2 regions of the Pseudarthrobacter scleromae genome follow, and region 2 is predicted to be linked to the other one. Evidence: predicted binding sites of a transcription regulator. Region 2 holds the regulator's gene; the other holds the start of a gene.
What was found. Region 2 encodes LexA, which represses DNA repair genes until DNA is damaged. Its sites were predicted from a motif close to TCGAACANNTGTTCGA; they were not measured.
Positions count from the first base shown of each region.

Region 1 (10,514 bases), on a different contig from region 2:
CCCGCTTCGGCGGAATGGGATTCGCCGAGCTCCGGGAGGTGGATCCGAGGGAGTTCCGTGACTTTGCAGTGGAATTCGGCGACGTTGTCCGCTCGCTGCCGTTCCAGCTCCCGGAAAATTTCCTGCTCATCATTCGGGCGATGTCGCTGACCTCGGGGGTGTGCTCCTCGCTCGATGAGCGCTTCAACCTCTGGGATTCCGTGGAACCGTATGCTGCCCGGCTCCTGCGCGACGAGCGCGGCAATATCGTGGAGGACGTGGCACAGCAGGCCCTCGACGCCGCAGCAACCGCGCTGCGCCTGCCAAAACGCCTGGATGCGCTGGCCGGACGGCTCGAGGAAGGCTCCCTCGCCGTCGCCAATCCACGTCTTGAACGGCACATCGCCCGGCTGGACCGCTCCACCCGGCGCTCTGCTTCTGCCCTGGTGTTCGCCGCCCTGCTCATCGCCGGCGCCATCGTGCGGGCTGACGAAGCCGTCCTGGGCGGCATCCTTATGGCCGGTTCAGTAGTCCCGCTGTTGCACGGCCTGTGGGCAGGCCGGCGCGGCCTCTGACAGGGACGTGGCCAGGCGGCAGCCGTTTGCGGCGCCGCCGGCGCGTGCGTCAGCTCCGGGCGTGGAAAACCAGCCAGCCCGCGAGTGTTGACAGGCCTGTCAGCACAGCGCCCCACAGCATGTCCACGACAATCAGCTGCAGCGGCCACACTTTCAGGGTGGCTGCGTTGGTGAGGTCATAGGTGGCGTAGGCGAAGGCGCCCAGCGCCGCACCGTAACCCAGGGCAGCCAGCCAGCTGCCGCCGTCGAGCGCGGGCCGCAGGGCAAAAAACACAATTCCGGCGATGTAAATGACGTAGAACGCCACGGCGTAACCTAGGTGTGGTTTGTCCGCCAGCAGTTCGCCGATGTGGCTGCGGTAAAAGGGGTTCATCAGCTTGAGCCAGATGGCGTCGATCGCTGCGAAGGCGGCGGCGACAACGAGGAATTGCAGAATGACCATAAGGGAGCTTAGCAATATGAACGACGGCGGCCCGGGGCCCCGCACCCTGACAGTGGTGCGGCAGGAAAAGACGCTGGGCGCCGCCCGGGACCTGGAATTCGGCCTGGAACTGCTGGCCAGGGCCAAAAGCGGGGACATCGGTCCCACGCTGCGGCTGTACCGGCCCGCACCCACGGTCGCGTTCGGCCAGCGCGACACCCGCCTGCCGGGATTCGACGCCGCCGCGCAGGCGTGCCGTGCCAACGGTTTCGAACCCCTGGTCCGCCGGGCAGGAGGCCGGGCGGCCGCCTATCACCAGGGAACCCTGGTGGTGGACCACATTGAACCCGATCCGGATGCCATCGCCGGTTCCAAGACCAGGTTCGGGTACTTCGGGGAGCTTTTTGCGGACGCCCTCCGCCGGGTCGGCGTGCAGGCGGCCGTGGGCGAGATTCCCGGGGAATACTGCCCCGGTGAGTTCAGCGTGCACGGCACGGACCCGGCTGACGGCGCACACCGGGTGAAACTGGTGGGCACCGCCCAGCGCGTGGTGGCCGGCGGCTGGCTGTTCAGTTCGGTGATCGTGGTGGAAAACTCGGCGCCGATCCGCAAAGTGCTGACCGACAGCTACGCCGCCCTGGGGCTGGACTGGGACCCTGCCACGGCAGGGGCGGTGGACGACCTTGTACCTGGTGTGGACGTCGCAGCGGTGGAGGAGGCCCTTCTTTCCGTGTACGCGGACCATGCCACCCTCGAAACCGCTTCGTTCAGCAGCCTTGGGGCATAACCCGCGCCATCGACTGCCAGGCAAGCAAAACGGGACCAACATTGGGAAATGTTGGTCCCGTTCTGTTTGTCCGGTGCCCAGGTCAGGAGTCCCCGTTCAGTTGCGGGGTTCCCGGCCGGGGCGGCGTGCCAGCTAGGCTGCGAGCCGCTGCTTGACCTCGGCAGCGGAAGGGTTCGTGGCGGCGGTGCCGTCCGGGAAGAGGACAGTCGGGACGGTCTGGTTTCCACCGTTCAGCTGCTCCACGAGTTCGGCGGTGCCTTCCACTTCCTCGATGTTGATCTCGGTGTAGCCGATGCCCTGGGCATCAAGCTGCTTCTTCAGCCGGTTGCAGTAGCCGCACCAGGTGGTGGAAAACATGGTGATAGTGCCGGATTCGGGAGTGAAGTCCACGGAGCTCTCCTCTGTGCTTGATAACGGTTTCGTTCCTGTAACGGTAGCGTGCAGTCCGGTATTCCCCGCTTCCGGGCCCGCCGGGCCTCCGTGGATGACAGCTCCTGCCGCCGATGGCATGCTGGAGCCATGTGTGGACGTTACGTAATGGCACGCGCCGTGGGGGACCTCCTTGCCGATTTCGACGCCGAGCTTGAGGACGAGGTCAGCATCCCGCCGTCGTGGAATGTTGCGCCGACGGACGCGGTTCCCATCGTCCTGGAACGCCTGGTGGATGGCGAGTCGGGGAACAAACATGTCCGCCAGCTCCACGTCGCCCGCTGGGGACTGGTCCCGTCCTGGGCCAAGGATCCCGGCATAGGCTCCCGGATGATTAATGCCCGCAGCGAGTCCGTCCTTGAGAAGCCGGCTTTCCGGAAAGCCATGCAGTCACGCCGCTGCGCAGTCCCGGCAGACGGTTACTACGAATGGAAGCAGGGGCCCGGAAAGTCCAAGCAGCCCTACTACGTGCACCCAGGCCCTGGCCATGGCCTGGTGTTCGCGGGTCTCTATGAGTGGTGGAAGGATCCCACCTGGCCGGCAGGGGAGCCGGGCGGGTGGCTTCTCTCAACGTCCATCCTGACCACGGACACGCCCCCGCCGGGCAGCGAGTCCACGGTGTTTGGAAAACTCACGGAACTCCATGACCGGGTGCCCCTACCCATGGACAACGCCACGATGCAGGCCTGGCTGGACCCCCAGGCCGACGATCCGGCCGGACTCGTGGACCTGGTACGGGCAGGGGTCAAGGACGTGGCCGCTGACTGGCAGGTGGAATCCGTAGGGAAAGAGGTCGGCAACGTCAGGAATAACGGGCCGGAACTGATCCGGCCCGTTGAAGCACTCTTCTAGCAGCCGGCCCTTTGAGCAGCCCGGACGAAACCGTGGGGAGTGCTAAACGGTGACCGCGCCGTCGTCGTCCACTGCCCAGGTGGGGTTGTACGCCACCTCCCAGCGGAAACCGTCCGGGTCCGCAAAGTAGCCGCTGTAGCCTCCCCATGGCTGGGTGATGGGCTCGGCGATGATCTCCGCCCCCGCGGCGGCGGCCTCCTCCATGACGCGGTCCACGTCCTCCGTTCCGGGAAGGTTGTGGCTCAGCGTGATGCAGGGGACAGCTCCGGAGGCCGTGACGCCGGCGTCTGCCTGCATCTGGCGCACATCCCACAGGGACAGCACCAGCCCGTGGTTCACCTGGATGAACACCACGTCGCCGGGAAGTTCACGGTGCACGGGCCAACCAAGACCGTCAACGTAGAAGGCCCGGGACGCGGCAACACTGCGGACGCCCAGCGAAATGAAGTCGACTCTTGGCTGCATGCTTCGATACTGTCAGACGATGGCGACAATTCAAGGAAACGATAGAGATGCTTTGGCCGACAAGGAACAGCTCGCTGCCGTCCGGGTTGCTGTTGACGAAGTGGATGAACAGATCGTCACCCTCATCGCCCGCCGCGAACGGCTGATCCGGATTGCCGGGACGCTCAAGGGCGACGACGCCGAGGTCCGTGCGCCCGGCCGGGTGGAGCGGATCATTGAGCACGTCCGCTCAGCCGCGGAAAAGAAGGACATTGACCCGGACATCGTCGAGTCCACGTACCGCGCCATGATCTCCGGGTTCATCGAACTGGAACTGAAGGTCCATAAAGAGAACAGCTGACCTCCCGCCCACGGGCGTGGTTACAGGTGCTCCTCCACGGGGACGCCATGCTGGTACTCCCTGCCCTCCGCCTCGCTGAAGGCTGACATGACGTGCCCCTTGCCCAGGCCGTTCAGGGCGGCAAGGGGAAAGCTGCCGGTGATGGTGTTCTCTGAATGGGTTACCCCGGACAGGTCGTAGTCCTCCTCGACTCCCTGTTCGCGATTAAAAGAATAGAAGGCAATGGCCTTCCCGTTCATGAACTCAATACACAGCCTCCGCTGCGAGGAATAGTCGGGGGTGGCCCCCATCAGCCCCACCACATAGGCGCCCGAATCCGGGATGGTGCCGTCTATATCGAACGTGGCCACCACGGTGGAATCCTGGGCTGTGATGCTTGCCTGCTTCAGAAGTGCGTCTTGGGTTTTCATGGCACAATCCTGCTCCCTGCCGATCGGTCCGTCCACCCTTCCCGTGCAATCTCTTTGTACCTCCCGCAGCCCATCTATGCTCCCGTTCGGAGCAGGGGTAGACTGGCAATATTCGAATATGTGTTCGAATACTTTCAGCTACATCCACTCCGGGAGGCGCCATGGGTATGTTCAGCGAATCCGTGGACGTCGACTGCACTGCGGACGGCGAACCCCGTGGCCTGCTGTGGGCTGGACAGTCCTATACCGTCTGCACGGAACCGCTGCGCTGGTACGAACGCCGGCAATGGTGGGCTGAAGAAACACGCGCACCGCTGGGCAGCGGACCCGGAGTGGTGGACCATGAGATCTGGCGCGTCCAGGTGCTTCCCTCCACCTTGGTGCGGGGTGCAGAAGCCGCGGAAGAGCCGCTGACCCTTGACCTCACCCGGCATATCCGCAGCGGCCGGTGGCGGCTCCTGCGCATCCATGACGCACTCCGGCCCAGGACAGCATGAGTTTCACCCATCTTCACGTTTCCACCGCATTCAGCGCCCACTATGGCGTTTCCTGGCCCGAGGAACTGGCGCAGGCTGCCGCCGCTGACGGCGCAACCGGGCTCGCCTGTACAGACAGGGACGGGCTGTACGGAACCATCAAACACCTCAAGGCATGCATGGCAGCAGGCATCGATCCCATAGTTGGCGTTGACCTTGCGGTATTCGACGACGACGGCGACCACCGCACGCAGCTGGCGGGCAGGGTGGTGGTACTGGCCCGGGGCCACAACAACGGGGCAGGCTACCGCGCCCTCTGCAGGCTGATTTCCGACGCCCACGCCCGCACCACGGGAAAAGCCGGGGGAACTGTCCCGGTAGCCGTCACCCGGGCCGAGCTGGCATCCCGCACCCTCGATCCGCAAACCCTCAAACCGGTATTGACTGTCCTGCTGGGGCCTGATTCCGACGTCGGACGGGCCATGGGAGGGCGACGTTACCTTCGCCCCCGCACCCTTTTCAAGCAATGGCTGGATGCAATGCCCCCAGGCACGCTGGTGGCCGAGATCGTGTCCCAGCTCAGCGCCCCAGGAAAGCCGCTGAGTACCGCCCACGCCGTCCGGATGCTCAAGCTTGCCGAAGAGCATCATATTCCTGCTGTCCTGACCAACGCCGTCAGGTACTGCGCAGCAGACGGCGCCCCCACCGCCGATGTGCTCGACTCAGCCCGCACCCTGAAATCCCTTCCCGAACTTGCGGATGAACCGCTGCTGCAGCCAACCGGGCAGGGGTGGCTGAAATCCGCCCCGGAAATGCTCCGGCTGGGCAAGGAGATCATTTCAGCGGCAGGATATGGCGCCGCGGACCTGAAACAGCTCATGGCGCAGACCGAGGCGCTCGCGGACCGCTGCCGGATAGATCCGGAAACGGACATGGGCTGGAAGCAGCCGGTTGTGCCAGAAGCCTCAGTCATTGGGATCAGCCAGGATCCACACGTTGAACTGGTGCAGCGGTGCCAGGCCGGTATCAGCCGGCGCTTTCCGGGGATCACCGGTGCTGCCGGAGAGAAAATGCTCTCCCGGCTCGACCATGAACTGGGCATCATCCGCAACCTCGGCTTTTCGTCCTATTTCCTGACAGTTGCCGAGGTGTCACGCATGATCCAGGAGATGGGGGTGCGTGCGGCAGCCAGGGGATCAGGCGCCTCCAGCCTGGTCAATTACCTGATTGATGTCAGCCAGGTGAACCCACTGCAGCACGACCTCATCTTTGAACGGTTCCTGTCGCGGGACCGGGCCACCCTTCCGGACATCGATATTGACGTTGAAAGCGCTGAGAGGCACAACGTCTACCACCGCATTTTCAAGCGTTTCGGGTCCGAGCGGGTCACCCTGATGAGCATGCAGAACGGCTACCGGGCCAGGGGTGCCGTGCGGGATGCCGGTATGGCCCTGGGGATGGACGGCGACGAGGTGGGGGAGATCGCCAAGCAGCTGTGGCGTTTTTCTGCCCGGAAATTCCGCGAGGCCCTGCAGGAAAAACCTGAACTCCGGGAATTCGCCGGCCGGGTGGAACAACGGGAAATGGACGGCAACCAGCAGCTTGACCTGCTGGTTGACCTGACGGAGCGGCTTGACCGGCTGCCCCGCCATATTTCCATGCATCCGTGTGGCGTCATCCTTGGTGACGCCACCCTCCTGGACCGCACCCCGGTGCAGCCCAGCGGGCTGGGCCTGCCCATGAGCCAGTTCGATAAGCACGACATGGATCCCATGGGCATGCTCAAGCTGGACGTCCTGGGAGTGCGCATGCAGAGCGCCATGGCGTTTGCCGTCCGTGAAGTCATCCGCATCCACCCGTCCAAGGAGGAGGTGGTGGCCGCCGGCCGTCATCCGTCCGGTACGGGCGGAAGCGGTCCTGACTACATTGCGGAGAATGGCCATATCGACCTGAACGCCGTTCCCCTAGATGACAAGGCCACATTTGAACTCATCAGAAGCACCCACACCCTGGGCTGTTTCCAGATTGAATCACCCGGCCAGCGGGAACTGATCGGCAAGATGGCCCCCCGGGAGTTCAACGACCTCATCATCGATATCTCCCTGTTCCGCCCGGGCCCCATGAAGTCGGACATGGTCCGGCCCTTCCTGGAACACCGTCACGGCTTCGCGCCGGAGGTCTATCCGCATCCGGACCTGAAACCGGTGCTGGCGGAAACCCATGGCGTCACCGTCTTCCACGAACAGATACTGCGGACCTTTGATGTCATGACCGGCTGCGGCCTGGCCCGGGCCGACGAATTCCGCCGCGCCCTGGGAAACGAGGCACTCGAACTGGGAGTGGAGGAATTCTTCCGCACAGCGGCCAGGAAGAAGGGGTACCAGCCGGAGGTAGTGGACAACGTCTGGGGAACGCTGAAGGCCTTCGGAAGCTTCGGATTCTGCAAAGCCCACGGCGCGGCCTTTGCCGTGCCCACCTACCAGTCTGCCTGGCTGAAGGCCCATCATCCTGAAGCATTCCTTGCCGGGCTGTGGGAGCACGATCCTGGCATGTACCCCAAGAGGCTGCTGGTCGCGGAAGCCCGGCGGCTTGGCATCCCCATCCTTCCCCTGGACATTAACCGCAGCAAAGGCGAATACCGGGTGGAAAGGATTGAAGTTGGCAAGGACGCAGGCAAACTGGGAATCAGGCTGAGCCTCAACGGCATCTACGGGCTGTCCGCAACGGAACTCAAGCGGATCGTTGCGGGCCAGCCCTATGACTCGCTGGCAGACCTGAGGGCACGGTCCCGGGTCAGCAAGCCCAACATCAAGAGATTGGCCCAGCTGGGGGCATTTGATTCGCTTCACCGTGAGGCGGGCGGCACGGCCAACCGGGCCGACCTTGTCCACCACCTGCAGCAGCTCCAGGGTTCCGGCAGCGGGCGGAAAGGCGTGGAAGTCCTTGAGGGGCAGCTTTCCCTTCCCCTGGGTGATGTTGAGCTTCGCAATGTTAAGCCCGGACTGCCGGCGCCTTCCCTGGTGGAAAACGTCCGTGCCGAACTGGACCTGATGGCAGTTGACGTCAGCAGCCACCTGATGGACAGCCATCGGCCCATGCTGGACAGGCTGGGCGTCATCACGGCGGACAAACTCCTTGGCCTGCGCAACGGGACCGAAGTCCTGGTGGCCGGGGTGCGGGTGGCAACCCAGACGCCGCCCATGCGGGGTGGGAGGCGGGTGGTCTTCATCAGTATCGACGACGGCACCGGCTGCATAGATTCGGTCTTTTTCCACGAAGCCCAGGAAAAAGCAGGAATGCTCCTTTTCGGCACCAGGCTGCTGCTGATCCGCGGGACCACCAGGCGGACCGGGCCACGGGGAATCAGCCTGAGCGCCAGCATGGCCTGGGACCTTGGCAGGACAGAGAGCCTGCCGTTCCCGGATTCCCGTCCGCAGGAACCGGAGGTCCGGCACCCCCTGGACGGAATCACCAGGAGCCTCGCCATCACGGGATTCAGCGGCTGACCCTTCCGTGCGCCGCGTTGGTCGGGCCCCAGCGGAACCGATAGCATTGACGATGGCTGGCTGTGGTCCCCGTATGCCACAAGCTATGAAGCCTTAACTTTGAATAGGAGACACCCGTGTCAGATGCCCAGCAGATCACCCTTCTCGTCGATGGCGAAGAGACCAAGGTGACTACCGGGACAACCGGTGCGGAACTCTTCTTTGAGCGCCGTGATGTTGTTGTAGCCCGCGTCAACGGCGAACTGAAGGACCTTGACCAGGAGCTCCCGGAAGGCGCCGACGTCGAAGGCGTCACTATTGACTCTCCTGACGGCCTCAACGTCCTCCGCCACTCCACCGCCCACGTCATGGCCCAGGCTGTCCAGCAGCTGCGTCCTGACGCCAAGCTGGGCATCGGCCCGTACATCGCTGACGGGTTCTACTTCGACTTCGATGTCGCCGAACCGTTCACTCCCGAGGACCTCAAGACCCTCGAGAAGATGATGCAAAAAATCATCAACCAGAACCAGAAGTTCGTTCGCCGCGTCGTCAACGAGGACGAAGCCCGCGAAGCCATGAAGAACGAGCCCTACAAGCTCGAACTGCTGGGCAAGAAAAACGAGGCTGCAGAGGCCGGCGAAGGCGTGAACGTCGAGGTCGGCGCAGGCGACATCACTATTTACGACAACGTTGAGCGCAAGGAAGGGACCACCGTCTGGTGCGATCTCTGCCGCGGCCCGCACCTGCCCAACACCAAGCTCATCTCCAACGCCTTTGCCCTCACCCGTTCGTCCTCCGCGTACTGGCTGGGTAACCAGAAGAACCAGCAGTTGCAGCGCATCTACGGCACGGCCTGGCCCACCAAGGACGCCCTCAAGGCCTACCAGGAACGCATCGCAGAGGCAGAACGCCGCGACCACCGCAAGCTCGGCTCGGAACTGGACCTCTTTTCCTTCCCGGATGAACTCGGCTCAGGCCTCCCCGTCTTCCACCCCAAGGGCGGCATCATCCGCAAGGAGATGGAGGACTACTCCCGGCAGCGCCACGTCGAAGCCGGCTACGAGTTCGTCTACACCCCGCACATCACCAAGGGGCATCTGTACGAGGTCTCAGGGCACCTGGACTGGTACAAGGACGGAATGTTCCCGGCCATGCGCGTGGATGAGGAACTCAACGCAGACGGTACAGTCCGGAAGCCTGCCCAGGACTACTACCTGAAGCCGATGAACTGCCCCATGCACAACCTGATCTTCCGTTCGCGGGGACGGTCCTACCGGGAGCTGCCGCTGCGGCTCTTCGAATTCGGCGCTGTCTACCGCTACGAAAAGTCCGGCGTGGTGCACGGCCTGACCCGTGTCCGCGGCATGACACAGGACGACGCCCACATCTACTGCACCCGCGAGCAGATGAAGGACGAACTCACCAAAACTCTGACGTTCGTTCTCGACCTCCTGAAGGATTACGGCCTGAACGACTTCTACCTTGAGCTCTCCACCAAGGACCCGGAGAAGTTCGTCGGCGAGGACGCCGCCTGGGAAGAAGCCACGCGTACCCTCTCCGAGGTTGCTGAGGAATCCGGCCTGGAACTGGTCGCTGATCCCGGCGGGGCCGCCTTCTACGGCCCCAAGATCTCCGTGCAGGCGAAGGACGCCCTTGGCCGCACCTGGCAGATGTCCACCATCCAGCTGGACTTCAACCTGCCCGAACGGTTCGAACTCGAATTCCAGGCCGCTGACGGCAGCCGCCAGCGGCCCGTGATGATCCACCGGGCCCTGTTCGGATCGATCGAGCGCTTCATGGGCGTGCTCACCGAGCACTACGCCGGCGCCTTCCCCGCATGGCTGGCACCGGTCCAGGTGGTGGGCATTCCGGTGGCGGAGACCTTCAACGAGTACATGTTCGACGTCGTGGACCAGCTGAAGGCAGCAGGCATCCGCGCGGAAGTGGACACCTCCTCGGACCGGTTCCCCAAGAAGATCCGCACGGCCAGCAAGGACAAGATTCCGTTCGTGCTCATTGCCGGCGGTGACGATGCCGAAGCAGGCGCCGTCTCGTTCCGCTTCCGCGATGGAAGCCAGGACAACGGCGTGCCTGTGGCAGAGGCCGTCAAGCGGATCACGGAAGCCGTCCGAAACCGGACCAGCTAGCGGAACGGAACAGCACCGTGCAGGAGAACACAGGCGCAGGGTATCCAGGAGATGCCGGCGTTACCGACGACTTTGACCTCGCCGGTGTCCCGGACGCGTTCCAGCGCCTGTGGACTCCGCACCGCATGGCGTACATCAAGGGCGGGCA
Region 1 is NZ_BMKV01000003.1:192,347-202,860, forward strand. Features, by position in the region: gene IEX33_RS09000 (ABC1 kinase family protein) at 1-554, shown strand, start outside; gene IEX33_RS09005 (DUF2177 family protein) at 604-996, opposite strand; gene IEX33_RS09010 (lipoate--protein ligase family protein) at 989-1,762, shown strand; gene IEX33_RS09015 (mycoredoxin) at 1,895-2,152, opposite strand; gene IEX33_RS09020 (SOS response-associated peptidase) at 2,282-3,043, shown strand; gene IEX33_RS09025 (VOC family protein) at 3,086-3,508, opposite strand; gene IEX33_RS09030 (chorismate mutase) at 3,528-3,848, shown strand; gene IEX33_RS09035 (hypothetical protein) at 3,869-4,258, opposite strand; gene IEX33_RS09040 (DUF6504 family protein) at 4,420-4,755, shown strand; gene IEX33_RS09045 (DNA polymerase III subunit alpha) at 4,752-8,240, shown strand; gene thrS (threonine--tRNA ligase) at 8,357-10,366, shown strand; gene IEX33_RS09055 (HIT family protein) at 10,384-10,514, shown strand, end outside.
Region 1: IEX33_RS09040 (DUF6504 family protein) is a predicted target of LexA. The motif match lies at 4,371-4,386, and genes of this name have one in related genera.

Region 2 (10,514 bases):
GACGGCGGCGCCCTGGCCATCGGCACCCGCGCCGGGGTCAAGACCGTGGTGCGCACGGGCGACGACTATGCCGTGGACATGGGGCCGTGGGAGTTCATCTTCCCCGGGGAAGCTACGGCAAAGGCCATGGATTCACTGGTGACCGCCGAGGGCCTGGAGGTTCCCCGCCCCGCCCTGTCCGTCAGCATGGGCAACCCGCACACCGTTGTTGCCCTCGCCGAGCTTTCCGAACTCGCCGGAACCCGGCTGTTCACCGCGCCCGTGGTGGACCCCGTACCTGCCAACGGGACCAACGTGGAATTCGTCGTGCCGTCCGAGCCCCTGGTGCATGACGGCGTCGGCTCGGTGACAATGCGGGTGCATGAACGCGGCGTAGGGGAGACCCAATCCTGCGGAACAGGTGCCTGCGCTGCCGCAGTGGCCATCCGCCACTGGGCAGGAGCGGAAGCCCCGGACTCCTGGCGGGTCCACGTCCCCGGAGGCGTCGTGGGAGTGAAGTTCTTCGCTGGTCCCGCAGGCCACGAACACGTGGAGCTCAGCGGTCCGGCAGTTATTGTGGCAACCGGGACGCTTTCCTGACCTTGAGGATCCGGAACGACTTCGACGTCGCTTCCCGGCTGACGCTGAACGATTCGTCCAGCTCAGCTGCGAGCCACCGCTGAAGCGAGTCCGCCCCCAGGTTTTTCTGCACCACCAGCCAGGCCGTCCCGCCCGGAGCCAGGCGGGGCAGCCACAGCTTCAGCAGGGAGTGCAGTTCGTCCTTGCCGATCCGGATGGGCGGATTGGACCAGATCGTGTCAAAGCGCAGGTCGGGGTCCACTGCGTCAGGGGTGCTGGCCGTAACGTTGGCCAGCCCCAATGCTGCGGCGTTCTCGTTTGTCAGCGCGATGCAGCGCTCGTTGACGTCCACCGCGTAGACCCGGGCGGACGGCGCCTTGAGGGCCATGGTCAGGGCAATCGGACCCCAGCCGCAGCCGATGTCCAGAAGGTTTCCCTGCGGCGCCGGCGCGGGCACCTCGGTGAGCAGGATGGCCGTGCCTTTGTCGATCCCGTCAGGGCTGAAGATGCCGGAGGAAGTCTGCAGCCTGCGCGTTTGCCCCGCCAGTTCAACAGTCAGGGGCTTGCGGGTGAAAGGGCCGGCGGGTGTTGCGCTGAAATAATGTGCGGACTCCATAACTGGCCAGAGTAGTTCCCCTTGCAGCGTAAAGGGAAACCGCGGGCAGGGCCCTCTGCTAGGCTGGAGGGCATGTTCCTGATCTTCGAGTAACCGGCACGGGCCACGCCCGTCCCGAAGCCTGCCCTCCAGCGGCAGCATGTCCCACCCAGCGACGCAGGTCCTCCGACCCTTCCGCTGCGTGCACCGGGCCAAGCGGATATCCCTTTGTTCCGGTCGCCGGACCACACTCGAAAGTCAGCCTCCTGCTGAACTTATCGCCGTTTTCCGGCTGCCTTTTTCCGCCGCGTAAGTGTACGTGGCACGTCTGCCGGCGCCGCCATCACCGGCGCCGGCCCAGCAAGCCAGGAGGCTTGGATGACCGCAGGCCGTCAGCCCAGCGCGAATACTTCCCCCACCACCAGCAATCGGCACTATTCTGGAACTGCCGAATCTTCAAAGGAGACCATGACCAGCCAGCCCAACACCGGATCAGATCCAGCCGCCCAGGACATGAGTCCCGAGGAAATCCAGGCTGTGATCGACCGGATTCTCTCCAAGGACGTACCTGCCAGGAACCCCAGCACGCAAAGCGGCGATGGGAAGGGCAGCGACGGAAAGGCAGTTTTCGGCAAGGCCCAGGCAATTTCCGGCCTGGACGAAGAACATTCAACGTACGACGGCGACCAGCAGGACCTTGAGGAACGGCGCGCCCTGCGCCGTACCGCAGGACTGTCCACCGAACTGGAAGACGTCACCGAGGTCGAGTACCGCCAGCTGCGCCTTGAACGGGTGGTCCTGGCTGGGCTCTGGTCCGAAGGCACGCTGGCCGACGCAGAGAACTCGCTCCGGGAGCTCGCTGCCCTTGCGGAAACAGCCGGCTCCGAGGTCCTTGACGGACTGGTCCAGCGCCGGGACAAGCCGGACCCTGGAACATTCCTTGGCTCGGGCAAGGCGCTTGAGCTTCGGGACATCGTGATGTCCACCGGCGCGGACACCGTGGTGGTGGATGCCGAGCTTGCACCTTCCCAGCGCCGAGGCCTGGAGGACATCGTCAAGGTCAAGGTCATCGACCGGACAGCCCTGATCCTTGATATCTTCGCCCAGCATGCCAAGAGCCGCGAAGGCAAGGCCCAGGTGGAGCTGGCGCAGCTTGAGTACCTCCTGCCGCGCCTCCGTGGCTGGGGCGAGTCGATGTCCCGCCAGGCCGGCGGCCAGGTGGGCGGCGCCGCGGCCGGCATGGGTTCGCGCGGTCCCGGTGAAACGAAGATCGAGCTGGACCGCCGTCGCATCCGCACCCGCATGGCCAAGCTGCGGCGGGAGATCGCCGCGATGAAGCCGGCCCGCGAGACCAAGCGGGCCAACCGCCGTCGTAATTCCGTGCCGTCCGTAGCGATCGCCGGGTACACCAACGCGGGCAAGTCCTCGCTGCTCAACCGGCTGACCGACGCCGGCGTCCTGGTGGAGAACGCGTTGTTCGCCACCCTGGACCCGACTGTCCGCAAGGCGGAAACCGCGGACGGGCTGGGTTACACGCTCGCGGACACTGTGGGCTTCGTCCGGTCCCTGCCGACGCAGCTGGTGGAGGCGTTCCGCTCCACGCTGGAGGAAGTTGCCGACGCCGACCTGATCCTCCACGTGGTGGACGTTTCGCACCCGGACCCTGAGGGCCAGATCGCTGCGGTCCGGAAGGTCTTCAGCGAGGTGGATGCCCGCAAGGTGCCCGAAATCATCGTGCTCAACAAAGCCGACGCCGCTGATCCCTTTGTGGTGGAACGGCTCCGGCAGCGCGAACCGCGGCATGTGGTGGTGTCCGCCCGCACGGGGCAGGGCATCGCGGAACTGCTGAAGGCAATCAGTGACGCCATTCCCAGGCCAAGCGTCAAGCTGGAGCTGCTCATCCCGTACGACCGCGGAGACCTGGTCAGCAAACTCCACGAGTCCGACGCCGAGATCATCAGCGTGGACCACGTGGAGCAAGGCACGCGGGCCGTGGTAATGGTCCGTGAAGGCTTTGCGGCCGAACTGGAACCCTTCGTCAGCAATGACTGACCTCGTGGCCACGGAAGCCACGGAGACGGCCGGCGAGCAGTTCGTGATCGAACTGCTCGACCGGGCCGTTGCCGGCATGGGCGGGCAAAGCCGTGACGGCCAGCATGAGATGGCCAGGCAGGTGGCCCGTGCCCTGGAAACGGGGGACCACCTCCTGGTCCAGGCAGGCACGGGCACCGGAAAGTCGCTGGCCTACCTGATACCCCTCATCGCGCACGCCCTGGAAAGCAACAAGCCTGCCTTGGTCTCCACGGCCACGCTTGCGCTCCAGACGCAGATCGTGGGCAGGGACCTGCCCCGGCTGCTCAAGGCCATCACTCCCGCCCTGGACAGGCCCGTCAAGGTGGCCCTGGTCAAGGGGCGGTCCAACTACGTCTGCCGGCACAAGCTGGAAGGCGGCTTCCCGAGCGAGGAACCGGCGGAAGGCCAGCTGTTCAGCCTGGGTGAGGACACCAGCGTCCCGCACTTTGCCGCAGCCGTGGGCGGGCCCTCGTCCCAGCTCGGCAAGGAAGTGGTGCGGCTGAGGGAGTGGGCGGAGAAGACCGCCACGGGCGACAGGGATGAGCTCCTGCCGGGCGTCACGGACCGCGCCTGGCGCCAGGTGTCCGTGACGTCCATGGAATGCCTGGGCGCCCAAAAGTGCCCCATGGCAGCAGAGTGCTTCAGTGAACTCGCCCGCCAGGACGCTGCTGAGGCCGATGTCGTGGTCACGAACCACGCCATGCTTGCAGTCAGCGCCTTTGAGGGGCTGGCGGTCCTGCCCGAGTATGACGTGGTGGTGGTGGACGAGGCGCACGAACTCCAGGACAGGGTTACCGGTGCGGTGTCCGGCCAGCTGTCGGTGGCCATGGTGCACGCCGCTGCCGCCGGCGCCCGCAAGCACACCGCCATCACCGTTGACGCGCTCAACGCCGCGGCCGCCAACCTGGAGCTCGCCCTCGCCGGCGTGCCGAACGGGCTGCTGCCCAACGGACTGAATGACGAACAGCTGGACTGCGTGGACCAGTTGCGCGACGCCTGCCGGGCCGCCCTCTCGGATTCGAAGGGGGACAGCACTGCAACGCCCGACGGCGGCCGGCAGCTTGCGCGGTCCCGCCTGATGCTCATCCTGGAACTTTGCGAACGGCTCCTCGCTGCCCGGGAAAACCGCGAAGTAGTGTGGTTTTCCCGCGCCAGCTCCTTTGATCCCGCGCAGGGATTCTCCCCGCCGGATGACACAGCGCCGGCGTTGATCAATATTGCGCCCCTCTCCGTGGCCGGGCGGCTGCGGGAAGGCCTGTTCGCCGGACACACCGTTGTGCTGACCTCCGCCACACTGGCCATCGGTTCAGCATTTGAACCTGCCGCCGGCGGGCTGGGCCTCGTGGGTGAGGGTGCTCCCCGCTGGAAGGGCGTGGACGTGGGCTCGCCGTTCGACTACCCCAAACAAGGCATCCTCTATGTGGCAGGGCACCTGCCGAAGCCCGGCAGGGGCGCATCCCCTGAAGCGCTGGACGAACTCGAGGCCCTGATCCGTGCTTCCGGCGGCGGCGCACTGTGCCTGTTTTCTTCCCGGCGCGCCGCAGAGGAAGCCGCCGAGGCCCTGCGCCCAAAGCTGGACATGACGGTCCTGTGCCAGGGCGACTCCACCATGACCGCACTGGTGAAGCAGTTCGCCGACGAGCCCGACACCTGCCTGTTCGGAACCATGTCCCTGTGGCAGGGCGTGGATGTTCCGGGCGGTTCGTGCCGGCTTGTGGTGATAGACCGGATTCCCTTTCCGCGGCCGGACGATCCGCTCATGACGGCGCGCTCCCGTGCCGTGGCACAGGCCGGCGGAAACGGCTTCATGTCGGTGTCGGCCACCCATGCTGCCATCCGGCTCGCCCAGGGCGCAGGCCGGCTGATCCGCTCCACCGGGGACAAGGGAGTAGTGGCAGTCCTGGACTCCAGGCTGGCCACCGAGCGCTACGCCGGGTTCCTTCGGGGAGCGCTGCCGCCGTTCTGGTCCACAACGGACCGGAAGACGGCAATCGCGGCCTTGGAGAGGCTGGCCGGGGAGAACGCCTGACGCCCTGGACATGCTGGGGCTCTGCGAAGCCGGCCCGGGGCACGGCCGGATCTGCCCAAGGTGGATCCGGCCACGCACTGCGCAGGGCCGGATCCACCCCGGGCTAATTGTGCTGTGGGTTGGTTCTGCCTGGGCCAGGAGCGGGCGGCTACAGCGAGCGGAGGACTGACACGACCTTGCCCATGATGGTGGCGTGGTCCCCGAGGATGGGCTCGTACTGGGTGTTCTGGGGGAGCAGCCAGGTGTGGCCGTCACGCTGCCTGAACGTTTTCACGGTGGCCTCGTCGTCAAGGAGGGCAGCGACGATGTCGCCGTTGGCTGCGTCCGCCTGGCGGCGGACCACCACCCAGTCGCCATCACAGATGGCTGCATCCACCATGGAATCCCCGGCCACCCTAAGCATGAACAGTTCGCCCTGGCCCACCAGCTGCCGGGGGAGCGGCATAACATCCTCCACCTGCTGGTCGGCAAGGATGGGGCCACCAGCAGCGATGCGGCCAACGAGTGGGACCATCGCCGTGTCCAAGGCCGTTGGCAGCTCCGAGACGGTGGCCCCGCCTGCGGAGATTCCCGCTGATGGCTGGCTGGCCGGCTTGGCCGCGCCACCGTCCAGGGTCAGGGGCATGAGGACTTCCATGGCGCGCGGACGCTTCGGGTCACGGCGGAGGTAGCCGAGTTTCTCCAGCTGGGCCAGCTGGTGCGTGACGCTTGAAAGGCTGGCCAGTCCCACCGTGTCACCGATCTCCCGCATGGACGGGGGGTAGCCGTTCTCATTGACGGAGCGCTGGATGGTTTCGAGGATCTTTTTCTGCCGTGGCGTCAGGCCCTTGGCGGTCCTCTTCGGTTGCGCGGTTGCCCTGCCCCCGGCGGCTGCTGCTGCCATATTCGCCAATGCCTTTCGGTGTCCGCGGGGCCCCTCCACGGCCAGGCCCTGGAGGATCCCGCCCCATAATGTCAGACCCTGCTGATCGACTGTCCGGGTGGTTGTTCTTTCGTTCAAAGCTAGGCCAGCCACACTGCTTTTTCAAACATTTGTTCTAGCGAGTCTCGACAATGTTCGTTGATAGGTGCTAAAACTGAAGAAGCAAAGTTCGAACATATATTCTACTGCGAACTCGGGCCATTCGAAGACGGCGCCGGAATGCCCCTGCCGGGGCGCGGAGCAGAACATCCGGGCAGCACAGTATGGTCCAGGAGGGCTCAGTTCATGTCAGCTACATCTGTTTCGCGGGGTTCACGTCCACAGCTGCTCTCAGTGCAGCAACTCTTGTCCGGGCCTGAAGAGCGGAAGCCGGAACGGCCGGCACCCCTTCCGCCCCTGCGGCTGACCCGCCGCGGCCGCATCGTGCTGATCGGGATTCCCCTGGTGCTGCTGGCCGCCCTGCTGCTCTCCCTGGCAGGCTTCTTCAACTCCCCGGCGAAAGCCTCCGACTCTGCTGCGGACCTTGAGACGACGTCCGCGGTCAGCGTGACGGTCCAGCCCGGCCAGTCGCTGTGGGGCATCGCGGCCACCGTGGCGCCGGAGCGCGACGCACGTGATGTTGTGGCGGACATCGTGCAGCTGAACAACCTGTCCGCAGGCACGGTCTTCCCGGGGCAGCAGCTGTTCGTACCCGCCGACTAATGCGGCACATGCCGAGGGCGAACAGGATGCCGTCACATTTTCCGGCACCCGGCACGGGCACTAAACTGTTCAGGTGAATGACCAGCTAGAACGCCTGAACCGGCTTCCCCTCCGCAGCAACCTCCGCGGGCTTACCCCTTATGGTGCGCCGCAGCTGGACGTCCCCATCCTCCTCAACGTCAACGAGAACACCCATGGTGTTCCGGCTGACGTGCGGGCTGCCATCAGCGCGGCGGTGTCCGAGGCCGCCGCAGGGCTGAACCGCTACCCGGACCGGGAGTTTACGGAACTGCGGAAAGCGCTGGCAGAATACCTGGGCCATGGATTGGACGAGACCAACCTCTGGGCCGCCAACGGCTCCAACGAGGTGCTCCAGCAGATCCTCCAGGCCTTCGGCGGCCCTGGACGCACAGCGCTCGGCTTTCCGCCCACGTACTCCATGTACCCGCTGCTGGCCAGTGGAACGGACACCGAGTACATCATCGGTGAGCGCGCCGAGGGCTACGGCCTCAGCGCCGAATCCGCGGGGCGGCAGGTCAAGGAACTGCAGCCCAACATCGTGTTCCTCTGTTCACCCAACAACCCCACGGGGACGGGACTGGGGCTGGACGTCGTGGAGGCCGTCTACGAGGCCGGTGAAGCGAGCCAGACCATCGTCATTGTGGACGAGGCCTACCACGAGTTCGCACACGACGGGACGCCCAGTGCACTGACCTTGCTGCCAGGCCGGGAGCGGCTGATCGTGTCCAGGACCATGAGCAAGGCCTTCGCGCTGGCGGGAGCCCGCCTGGGCTACATGGCTGCAGCACCCGAAGTTGCCGATGCGCTGCGCCTGGTCCGGCTGCCGTACCACCTCTCCGCCATCACGCAGGCCACCGCATTGGCCGCCCTCCAGCACCGTGAGGCGCTGATGGCGGATGTGGAAGACATCAAGAAGCAGCGGGACCGCATCGTGTCGGAGCTGACGCGCATGGGCCTCAAGCCCGCCGCGTCCGACTCCAACTACGTCTTTTTCGGCGGACTGGAGAACCCGCACCGGGTCTGGCAGGAACTGCTGGATGCGGGCGTACTGATCCGGGACGTGGGGATTCCGGGCCATCTTCGCGTCACGGCCGGAACTGAGACCGAAACCACAGCCTTCCTCACATCCCTGGAAAGCATCCTTGCAAGCCAGGCCACGCTTCCCGCCTAGACTGGAAGCAGCGGCGCTGGACGCCCTGAACCGCCCCTTCTGCCCAAAAGGACCCAACGCATGAGTACCACCGGACCGAACGCGGCTGCGGCCCGCACTGCGCGCATGGAACGTGCCACCAGTGAGTCGTCCGTGCTCGTGGAAATCAACCTGGACGGCACCGGCACCTCGGACATCGACACGTCGGTACCGTTCTACGACCACATGCTCACGGCGCTGTGCAAGCACTCGCTGATCGACATGACCGTCAAAGCCACGGGCGACATCCACATTGACGTCCACCACACGGTGGAGGACGTCGCCATCACCTTCGGAGAGGTGCTGCGCACCGCGCTGGGGAACAAAGCCGGCATCCGCCGGTTTGGCGAGGCCACCGTCCCCCTTGACGAGGCCCTGGCCCACGCCGTCGTCGATGTTTCCGGGCGTCCCTACCTGGTGCACGGCGGCGAGCCCGCAGGCCAGGAATACCACCTGATCGGCGGCCACTTCACCGGGTCACTTACCCGCCACGTGTTCGAGGCCATCACGCTGCACGCGGGCATCTGCCTCCACATGAACGTCATCGCAGGCCGCGATCCGCACCACATCGTCGAGGCCCAGTTCAAGGCGTTCGCGCGGGCGCTCCGTGCTGCTGTGGAACCGGATCCCCGTGTTGAGGGGATCCCCTCCACCAAGGGTGCGCTGTGAGCGGCCAGGTCCTGCGGGACGGTGCCATCGTGGATCCCTCGGCCTCCCGGAAGCTGCCCTCGCCCGAGGGCAAGCCCACCGTCACTGTCCTGGATTACGGCTCCGGAAACGTCCGGTCCGCCGTGCGGGCGCTGCAACGGGCCGGTGCGGAAGTCATCCTGAGCTCAAAGCCGGAGGACGTCCTGAACGCCGACGGCCTGGTGGTCCCCGGAGTCGGGGCCTTCGAAACCGTGATGCGTGAGCTTAAAGCCGTGGACGGCATCCGCCTCATTGGCAGGCGGGTGGCCGGCGGACGGCCGGTCCTGGGCATCTGCGTGGGCCTCCAGGTCCTCTTTGAGGCTGGAGTGGAGCATGGCACCGAAGCTGAAGGCATGGGTGAATGGCCCGGCAAGGTGGAACTCCTGCCGGCGGACGTCGTGCCGCACATGGGCTGGAACACCGTCAAGGTACCCGAGGGCTCAAAGCTGTTTGCCGGCATCGAAAACGAGCGGTTCTACTTTGTGCACTCCTATGGGGTCCAGGAATGGAACTTCGATGTCATTCAGCCACGGATGGCAGCGCCCCTGGTCACGTGGTCCGAGCACGGCGCTCCGTTCATTGCCGCCGTCGAGAACGGTCCGCTCTGCGCCACCCAGTTCCACCCCGAGAAATCCGGTGATGCGGGCGCGCGCCTGCTCCACAACTGGGTGGAAGCCCTGCGCAGGCCCGCTGCCGTCGGCCAGCCCGACAGCACCCAGGCCAACAGCACCCAGGCCGGCGGTGCCCCGGCCAACGGCGGGGTGCCGGATTCGGAAGGCGGCACCGCCTAGATGTGGTCCGTTCTCCTGATGGGGCTTGCCGGCGTACTCGTCGGCGGCGCCCTGTCCTTCAGGCAGCAGCACAAGCCGCTCTGGACCCAGATTTCGTTTTATGTTCTTGCGGGCATGTCGCTGCTCGCCGCCTACCTGCTGACGCTGCCGGGCAACTGACCGCGGCAGGCCATCCTGCCCCCACCCTGAGGATTCACCATGACCACTGCAACTGACCTTCCCGTTCTCGAACTGCTGCCCGCCGTCGACGTCGTCAACGGCCAGGCCGTCCGGCTGGTGCAAGGGGAAGCGGGCAGTGAGACCAGCTACGGGACCCCGCTCGAAGCAGCGCTGAACTGGCAGCAGCAGGGAGCTGAATGGGTTCACCTGGTGGACCTGGATGCAGCCTTCGGCCGCGGCTCAAACGCCGAGCTGCTCCGCGAAGTGGTGGGCCGGCTGGACATCAACGTGGAGCTGTCCGGCGGGCTGCGTGACGATGCAACCCTCGACGCGGCGCTGGACCTCGGAGTTACCCGCGTGAACCTGGGAACTGCCGCGCTGGAAAACCCCGAATGGACCCGCCGGGCCATCGAGCGCTTTGGTGACAAAATCGCCGTCGGGCTCGATGTCCGCGGAACCACGCTGGCCGGCCGCGGCTGGACGAAGGAAGGCGGAGACCTCTGGGAGGTCCTGGGCCGCCTCGAGGAAGCCGGCTGCAGCCGCTATGTGGTCACTGACGTGACAAAGGACGGCACCCTGCAAGGGCCCAACGTGGAACTCCTCCGCCAGATGGTGGAGAAAACCGGCAAGCCCGTGGTGGCCTCCGGCGGTATCTCCAGCCTCGACGACCTGAAGGTCCTGCGCTCCCTGGTGCCCCTGGGTATTGAAGGTGCCATCGTGGGCAAGGCCCTTTACGCCGGCGCCTTCACGTTGCCCGAAGCCCTCGACGTGGCCGGCCGCCGCTAAGG
Region 2 is NZ_BMKV01000007.1:32,770-43,283, reverse strand. Features, by position in the region: gene dapF (diaminopimelate epimerase) at 1-579, shown strand, start outside; gene IEX33_RS16825 (class I SAM-dependent methyltransferase) at 551-1,174, opposite strand; gene hflX (GTPase HflX) at 1,622-3,205, shown strand; gene IEX33_RS16815 (ATP-dependent DNA helicase) at 3,198-5,255, shown strand; gene lexA (transcriptional repressor LexA) at 5,404-6,138, opposite strand; gene IEX33_RS16805 (LysM peptidoglycan-binding domain-containing protein) at 6,463-6,879, shown strand; gene IEX33_RS16800 (histidinol-phosphate transaminase) at 6,953-8,071, shown strand; gene hisB (imidazoleglycerol-phosphate dehydratase HisB) at 8,132-8,758, shown strand; gene hisH (imidazole glycerol phosphate synthase subunit HisH) at 8,755-9,567, shown strand; gene IEX33_RS16785 (hypothetical protein) at 9,568-9,726, shown strand; gene priA (bifunctional 1-(5-phosphoribosyl)-5-((5-phosphoribosylamino)methylideneamino)imidazole-4-carboxamide isomerase/phosphoribosylanthranilate isomerase PriA) at 9,766-10,512, shown strand.